2 regions of the Castellaniella sp. GW247-6E4 genome follow, and region 2 is predicted to be linked to the other one. Evidence: predicted binding sites of a transcription regulator. Region 2 holds the regulator's gene; the other holds the start of a gene.
The links. The regulator sigma-54, encoded in region 2, starts transcription at its own class of promoters, with help from an activator protein. The targets are predictions, from matches to a motif close to TGGCANGNAANCTGCTTT.

Region 1 (4,411 bases), on a different contig from region 2:
AGACGCATGCCCGGGCCGTGGGTCAGAAGAACCCGAGGGCGTCGGGGCTGTAGCTCACCAGCAGGCACTTGGTCTGCTGATAGGCGTTGAGCGCCATCTTGTGGTTCTCGCGACCAATGCCGGACTGCTTGTAGCCACCGAAGGCGGCATGCGCCGGGTACAGGTGATAGCAATTGGTCCACACGCGCCCGGCCTGGATCTCGCGGCCCATCCGGTAGGCGCGCGAGCCATCGCGTGTCCAGACCCCCGCTCCCAGGCCGTAGAAGGTGTCGTTGGCCAGCTCCACCGCTTCTTCCTCGTCCTTGAACGTCATCACCGAGGCCACCGGCCCAAAGATTTCCTCTTGGAACACGCGCATGCTGTTCTCGCCGAACAGCAGCGTCGGCTTGACGTAGAAGCCCTGGTCCAGGCCCTCGCCCGGCGCATTGCGCACCCCGCCCGTCAGGCAGCGCGCGCCCTCGTCGCGGCCGATGTCGATGTAGCCGAGAATCTTGTCGAGCTGGGCCTGCGAGACCTGGGCGCCGACCATGGTGCCGGCATCGAGGGGGTGACCGGTTTTCATGCCTTCGACACGCTTGACGGCGCGCTCGATGAAGCGCTCGTAGATGGATTCCTGGATCAGGATCCGCGACGGGCAGGTGCATACCTCACCCTGGTTGAGCGCAAACATGCTCAAGCCTTCGAGCGCCTTGTCGAAATAAGCGTCATCCCGGTCCATGACATCGGCAAAAAAGATGTTCGGGCTCTTGCCGCCGAGCTCGACCGTGCTCGGGATCAGGTTGTCCGCGGCGGCGTGCAGGATATGCCGGCCCGTCGGCGTCGAGCCGGTGAAGGCGATCTTGGCGATGCGCTTGCTCGAGGCCAGCGCCGCGCCGGCTTCCCTGCCGTAGCCGTTGACGATGTTGAGCACGCCCGGGGGCAGCAGGTCGCCCACCAGCTCCATCAGGACCAGGATCGAGGCGGGCGTCTGCTCGGCCGGCTTGAGGACCACGCAATTGCCCGCCGCCAGTGCGGGGCCGAGTTTCCAGGCCGCCATCAGCAGCGGGAAATTCCACGGGATGATCTGGCCCACGACGCCCATGGGCTCATGGAAATGATAGGCCACCGTGGTCTTGTCGATCTCGGAGATTCCGCCTTCCTGGGCGCGGATGCAGCCCGCGAAATAGCGCAGGTGGTCGATCGCCAGGGGCAGGTCCGCCGCCATGGTCTCGCGCAAGGGCTTGCCGTTGTCGATGGTCTCGGCCACCGCCAGCAGGCGCAGGTTTTGCTCCATCCGATCGGCCATGCGCAGCAGCACGCCCGCACGCTCAGCCACCGAGGCCTGGCCCCAGGCCTTGCGCGCGGCGTGCGCCGCATCCAGCGCGGCGTCCACGTCCGCGGCGTCCGAGCGCGGCACCTCGCAGAACACCTGCCCGGTGATGGGCGAGATATTGTCAAAGTACTGCCCTCCGGCCGGTGCGACCCAGCGCCCGCCGATATAGTTTTCATAGTGCTTTTTATAGGGAAAGCCGATATCGATGCCAAAATGCTTCAGATCGCTCATGTCCATGCTGGTCTCCTGTTCGAATGATGGGCCCGGCGGATCAGGGCCTTTGCTCGCCCCGCCAATCGCACGGGCCGTCCTTTTATCTGAAGCAACGAGCATGCCAAGTTTTCCATGAAGCACGGAGAAGCAGGCCCAGCGTCGCGGGACGCTTCCCATCGACGGACCTCGATGGCATACTTATCTTTCAAAAACAAGGAACTATCGCAAAGCGCGACACCTTGTTGTCGCGCAACGCGACACCCCACTGTCGCAATCCTGGACCCGGGAGGCCATATGCCGATATCCCCGCCACTGAGCCTGTCGCCGAGCGCACGCCAGGATCCGCCCGCTCGCATTCATCGATCCTGGGAGCGCTGTGCCCAGCTCGATCCAGCTCAACTCGCGGATCCCAACCCGCTGCCGCGCGCCGACCTCGTGGTGCGCCGCGAGGCCAATCAACGCCTGCTGCGTCACGCCGGGCCCGGCATCGGCGCGCTGGGCGCCATGGCGGGGGCGGCCAGGGGCCTCGTGCTGCTCACCGATCCCAGCGGCCTCATCCTCCACGAAGAAGGCTGCAAATCCTTTCTCGACAAGGCCCGGCGCGTCGCGCTGCAGCCGGGCGTGAGCTGGGCCGAGCCGATGCGCGGCACCAATGCCATTGGCACGGCCCTCCACGACGGCAAGCCGGTGCGCGTGCATGGGCGCGAGCATTTCCTGCCCTGCAACAGCATCCTGAGCTGCCATGCGGCGCCGATCTTCTCGGCCACCGGCGAGATTCTCGGCATCCTCGACTTGTCGGGCCCCGCCGACGAGGTCCAGGACTACGCGCTGGGGCTGGTCTGGACCTACGCCCGCCAGATCGCCGATCGCGTACTCTGCGACACCCCGCTTGCCCGCCTCGAATTCACGCTCGAGGCCGCCCCCCGCAGCGCGGCCGGACATGCCATCTTGCTGCTGGACGACGACAAGCGCATCGCCGGCGCCAACGAAGCAGCGCTGACGGCGCTGGGTGCCGACTGGGACCTGATCGGCTCCCCCATCGGGCGCTGGCTGGACGGCCCGCTCGACACCCACGAGGGCCTCCTGCGCCGCCGCGACGGCGGGCGCATGACCGGCCGCCTGCATGCCCCGGCCCCGGCCCCGGTCCGGGGGCGCGGTGCCGCTCAGGCGCTTGCGGCGCCCCCGGCCGCGCGGGCCTTGCCCGCGCCCGATGCGCTCAGCCGTCCCCTGCTGGAGCAGGCCGTGCGCGCCGTGGACGCGGGCCTTGCGGTCCTGCTGCAAGGCGAAACCGGCACCGGCAAGGAAGTCCTCGCCCGCCATGTCCATGCCGGCAGCTCTTGGCGGCAAGGCAGCTTCGTGGCCATCAACTGCGCCGCCCTGCCTGAATCCCTGGTCGAATCAGAGCTCTTCGGCTACGAATCGGGCGCCTTCACCGGCGCCCGCCGCGACGGCGCGCGCGGCCTGCTGCTGCAAGCGCAGCACGGCATCGTGTTCCTCGACGAGATCGGCGACATGCCCCTGGCGTTGCAGACCCGCCTGCTGCGCGTGCTGCAGGAACGCGAGGTCCAGCCCCTGGGCTCGGACAAGCGGATCCCCCTCGAATTCGGGCTGATCAGCGCCAGCCACCAGGACCTCAAGGCCCTGGTGGCCCGCGGGGCCTTCCGCGCCGATCTGTACTATCGCCTGCAGGACATGCCCGTCCATCTGCCGCCACTGCGAAATCGGCCCGGCCTTCCCGAATTTCTCGACCGATACTATGCGGACTTGGGCGGGCGCCTCGAGCCTGAAGCCCTCGAATTCCTGGCCGCACTGCCCTGGCCGGGCAACTACCGCGAGATGCGCAGCCTGCTCAATCGCCTGCGCTGCCTCTACCCGGGGCCGAGCCCCGTCGGGGCCCACATGCTGCCCAAAGACCTGCTCGATCCGTCGCCCTTTCCAACCGGGGGGCAAGAGGACGCGCGCGCGCCGGACGATGCCCACAACCACACAGAGGCCGCGAGCACCGGCCACAACGAGACGCGCGCCGCGCCGCGCACGCTGCGCGAAATCGAGGACCGCGCCATCGAGCAGGCCCTGCAAGCCTGCCAGGGCAACATCAGCCGGGCGGCCCGCCTGCTTGGCATGCACCGCAGCACCCTGCACCGTCGGTTGCAGCAGTAATGCTTTTTCGAGACAACGCCGTCCTGTACGGCCCCGCGTGAAAAAAGGGCCGCTGCGAGAGCGGCCCTTTCACGTGCTGCCGGAGGCGATCCGCCCTGGCGATCACGGCATCATCACTGGCTCTCGAGAAAGCTCTTGAGCTTGTCGGCGCGGCTGGGATGACGCAGCTTGCGCAGGGCCTTGGCCTCGATCTGGCGAATGCGCTCGCGTGTGACATCGAACTGCTTGCCGACCTCCTCGAGAGTCTGATCGGTGCTCATCTCGATCCCGAAGCGCATGCGCAGCACCTTGGCCTCACGCGGGGTCAGCGAATCCAGGACCTCTTTGACCACGTCGCGCATCGAGCCGTGCAGGGCAGAGTCCGAAGGCGACACGGTGCCGGTGTCCTCGATGAAATCGCCCAGGTGCGAATCGTCGTCATCGCCGATGGGGGTCTCCATCGAGATCGGCTCCTTGGCGATCTTGAGGATTTTCCGGACCTTGTCCTCGGGCATGTCCATCTTTTGCGCCAGCGTGGCCGGATCGGGCTCGGTGCCGGTTTCCTGCAGGATCTGGCGGTTGATGCGGTTCATCTTGTTGATGGTCTCGATCATGTGCACCGGGATGCGGATGGTGCGCGCCTGGTCGGCGATCGAGCGGGTGATGGCCTGCCGGATCCACCAAGTGGCGTAGGTCGAGAACTTGTAGCCGCGACGGTATTCGAACTTGTCCACGGCCTTCATCAGG
Region 2 (4,411 bases):
CGAGAAGATGTCGTAGACGTCCTTGGGCGTGACCTCGCGACCGGTGTCGTCGGTGACGCGCTGGATGGCGCGGCTGAATTCGATCTGCAGGCGGCGCGGCAACACCAGGCCGTGCTCTTGCTCGAGCAGGTACGACACGCCGCCTTTGCCGGACTGGCTGTTGACGCGAATGACCGCATCGTAGCTGCGGCCCAGGTCGGCCGGGTCGATCGGCAAGTAGGGGACTTCCCAGACCGCGTCGGCCTGTTGGGTGGCGAAGCCCTTTTTGATGGCGTCCTGATGCGAGCCCGAGAAGGCGGTGAACACCAGGTCCCCGGCATAGGGGTGGCGCGGGTGTACGGGCAACTGGTTGCAGTACTCGACACAGCGGCGGATCTCGTCGATATCCGAGAAATTCAGGCCCGGGTCGATGCCCTGGGTGTACAGGTTCAGGGCCAGGGTGACCAGGTCCACGTTGCCGGTGCGCTCGCCGTTGCCGAACAGGCAGCCTTCAATGCGGTCGGCGCCGGCCATGACGGCGAACTCGGCGGCGGCCACGGCCGTGCCGCGATCGTTGTGCGGGTGTACGCTCAGGACGATCTTGTCGCGCTCGGCCAAGTGCGTGTGCATCCACTCGATCTGGTCGGCGTACAGGTTGGGGGTGGTCGCCTCGATGGTGGCGGGCAGGTTCAGGATGATCTTGTCTTGCACGGTGGGTTGCCAGGCCTCGACCACGGCGTTGCAGACCTCGAGGGCAAACTCGGGCTCGGTGGTGCTGAAGACCTCGGGCGAGTATTCGTAGCGCCAATGGGTCTCGGGATGCTTGGCGACCTCGGCCTTGACGATGAGGGTGCCCTGGACGGCGATCTGGCGGACCTCGTCGCGGCTCATGCGAAAGACGATCTTGCGAAAGGCGGGTGCGCAGGCGTTGTACATGTGGATGATCGCGTGCTTGGCGCCCGCGGCCGCTTCGACCGTGCGGGCGATCAGATCCTCGCGGGCCTGGGTCAGCGCGATGATCGTCACGTCGTCGGGGATGCGATGCTCGTCGACGAGCTTGCGCACGAAGTCGAAATCGGTCTGCGAGGCCGAGGGGAAGCCCACCTCGATTTCCTTGAAGCCGATCTTGATCAACTGCTCGAAGAAACGCAGTTTGCGCTCGACGCTCATCGGTTCGATCAGCGCCTGGTTGCCGTCGCGCAGATCCGTGCTCATCCAGATCGGGGGTTGCGCGATGCGGCGGCTGGGCCACGTGCGTTCAGAAAAATCATGGACGAACGGACGGAACGGGACGTATTTGTCGGAAGGATTCTTGATCATGGCGATACCTGGCTGTGCGGTGTGTCATCCGGCGCGCGGATGCGAAAAGACGGGAACTGTGGCGGATGCAGGTTGCCGAACTGCCACGCGGCGCTAGGCCCGGCAACCGATCGGTAGCAGCAGTAGCGCAGGTAGGAGGGACGAAAGGAGCTGCAAGCGGGACGGGGCCGCCACGCGCACGCGCCCTGCCGCGGCGGATCGCGGCGGGAGAACGGAGGGGCTGCGTGAAATGCTCATAATGTGAAAGTCAACCATATTTTCCGGCGGCTGGCAAGGGGCCGGGCCCGCGCACCGTCCACCGCCGCGCGCATTGACACAGGGGCATTGCCCTCGGAATCGCCTGCGCGGCGCAGTTTTCGGGTTGCGGCCGATGCTCGGCGGGTCATGGAGCGCCGCAGGCGGATTGCCGGTGCGGAATGTTGTTGATTTGCACACCCGCGTGCTCAGTCGTTGTGCCGTGCCTGTTCCAGGGCGGCCCGTTGCCGCGCGGCCCGTTGCAGCTTGCCGGCGCGATCGGCGCGCAGCCCATCGCGGGCCCGTTGCAGGTCGGCGACGCGCAGGGGCTCGTCGCGTTCCTGCCAGGCCCAGAGCAAGACCTCTAGAGCAGGGGCCGACAGTCCATTGGACAGCTGCGCGAAGGTGGCCTCGTCGATCGGCCTGCCACGGGCGGTGCGCATCGAGGCGCGCGCGAACAGAGCCAGAAAATAGGCTATGATGACCGTGCTCAACGCCACCAGCGCCCACCAGAAGAACGGGTTGTACCGCTGCATCAGCGCGGTAGCCTCGGCGCCCATCACATGCAGGCCCGCGTAGTCGATGCCGTCGCCGAAGGCCAACAGCCTGTTGAGCAAGTCATACCAGGCCAGGGCAACCACCGCGATCACGATTGTGACGATGATCTTGCGAGTCGCCGTCAGTTTGAACAAGGCGGTGCGCAAGATCGCGTGATCCTGGCGGCTGGGGTGTCGTGTCTGTTCGGAATTCATGATCGTATTTTAACTATGCAATCGCGTCCGTCCCTGGAATTGGGTCAGCGTCAGCAACTGGTCCTGACCCCGCAGCTACAGCAGGCCATCCGCCTGCTGAATTGCTCGTCCCAGGAACTGGAGCAGGAACTGGCGCAGGCGCTCGAGGAAAACCCCATGCTCGAGCGGCTGGAGACGCCGGACGAGACGGCGGTGCAGGCCGAGCAGCTCGAGCGCTGGTGGTCGCAGCCCGCGGCCAGGGTCGGCAGCGATGATATCCCAGAAAGCGGGCGCGGGCAGAATTTCGAGGAGTTTCTTTTACAACAGTTACATGCCACCCGGGCCACGGAACGCGACCGGGCCCTGGTCGCCGCGCTGGTGTCCGCCCTGGACGAGCACGGCTACCTGGACGGGGCGCTTGAGGAGTTGGCGGCGGCCCTGCCGGCCGACTGGGAGGTCGATCCCGACGAACTGGCCGCCGCCTTGCGCTTGCTGCAATCCTTCGATCCGCCGGGGGTGGGTGCGCGCGGGCTGGCCGAGTGTCTGGCGCTGCAGCTTGGCCGGTTGGCCGATGATGGCGCGGAGGACGCGGCGGCGCTCGACTGCGCGCGCCGCATGACGGCGCACCTGGACCTGCTTGCGGCCGGCAAGTTCAGCCGCCTGTGCGATCTCCTGGGGTGCGATCGCGCGCGGCTCGATCGCGCGCACGCCATGATCCTGCGCCTCGAGCCCCGTCCGGGGCGCGCCTGGGACTCGGGGAGCATCCATTACATCGTGCCCGACGTGCTGCTGCATCGGGCCCGCGGCCGTTGGCAGGCCAGCCTCAATCCCGCCCTCGCCCCGCGTCTGCGGGTCAACCGGGTGTATGCGGACTGCCTGGCGCAGACCGATGAGGCCGGCGCCTTGCAAGAGCAGGTGCGTCAGGCAAGGACGCTGATCCGCAGCTTGGGCCAGCGGCAGCAAACGATCCTGCGGGTGGCCCAGGCGCTGGCCGAGCGTCAGCACGAATTCCTCGAGAACGGCCCGCGGGCGCTGCGGCCCCTGGTGCTGCGCGACATCGCCGAGGAGCTCGGCCTGCACGAGTCCACGATCTCGCGGGCGACGCGTCAAAAATACGCCCAGACCCCCTGGGGCATCTACGAGATGAAACAGTTCTTTGGCACGGCGGTCCAGACCCGCGATGGCGAGGACACGTCGGCCCTCGCGGTCCGGGACCTGATGAAGGCCATTCTCGTCGATGAGCCCGCCGGGCGGCCTTTGTCGGACAGCCGCATCGCCGAGCTGCTGGCCGAGCGCGGCGTATCCATTGCCCGGCGCACGGTCGCAAAGTACCGTGAGGCGATGGGCGTGCCGACGGCGAGCCTGCGCAAGGCGCGCGCCGGTCTCGCAGGGGCTTGCGCGATACAGGAAAAATGATGATAATGATTCGCATGTATATTTGTGTATGCAATGCGATCAGCGAGCGTCAGGTCCAGGAGGCCGTGGCGCAGGGCGCCCAGGCACTGTCCGATCTCCAGGCCAGTCTTGGAGTGGCGACCTGCTGCGGGCATTGCGCCGAAACCGCGGCAGAGTATCTGCCGGGCGGCCGTTACGCCGCCGCACCCGCGCTGGATCTCGCCAGCCTGGCGCCCAGCACCGTGTTCGAGGGCCGGGAAGTCCGCCGCCGCGCCGCCTGACCGCCCCAAGGAAAAAGCGACGTGTTAGGCTAATGCTTTGGGCCTCAGCCGCCGGCGAGGCCCGCCGACAGGAGCACTGGCCATGAAAGGCGACAAGACGGTCATTCAGCATCTCAACAAGCAGCTCAAGAACGAGCTCTCGGCCATCAATCAGTATTTCCTGCATGCGCGCATGCTCAAGCACTGGGGCTTCGAAAAGCTCGGGAAGCACGAATACGAGGAATCCCTGGGCGAGATGCGCCATGCGGACCAACTGATCGAGCGCATCTTCATGCTCGATGGCCTGCCCAATTTGCAAGACCTGCACAAGCTCCTGATCGGCGAGACCGTCCCCGAGATCCTCGCCTGTGATCTGAAACTGGAAACCGCCGCACAGGCGACCGTCAGAGAGGCCATGGCCTATTGCGAATCGGTGCGGGACTTTACCTCGCGCGACCTGTTTCAGGACATTCTGAACGACACTGAGGAACA

Region 1: a site for sigma-54 is predicted at 1,632-1,649, ahead of exaC (acetaldehyde dehydrogenase ExaC). Genes of this name have one in related genera too.

Annotation. Positions count from the first base shown of each region.
Region 1 is NZ_JBELOI010000009.1:35,561-39,971, forward strand. It holds gene exaC (acetaldehyde dehydrogenase ExaC) at 23-1,549, opposite strand; gene ABS761_RS11985 (sigma-54-dependent Fis family transcriptional regulator) at 1,820-3,685, shown strand; gene rpoD (RNA polymerase sigma factor RpoD) at 3,799-4,411, opposite strand, start outside.
Region 2 is NZ_JBELOI010000002.1:118,881-123,291, forward strand. It holds gene leuA (2-isopropylmalate synthase) at 1-1,299, opposite strand, end outside; gene ABS761_RS03690 (hypothetical protein) at 1,743-2,285, opposite strand; gene rpoN (RNA polymerase factor sigma-54) at 2,301-3,680, shown strand; gene ABS761_RS03700 ((2Fe-2S)-binding protein) at 3,695-3,940, shown strand; gene bfr (bacterioferritin) at 4,023-4,411, shown strand, end outside.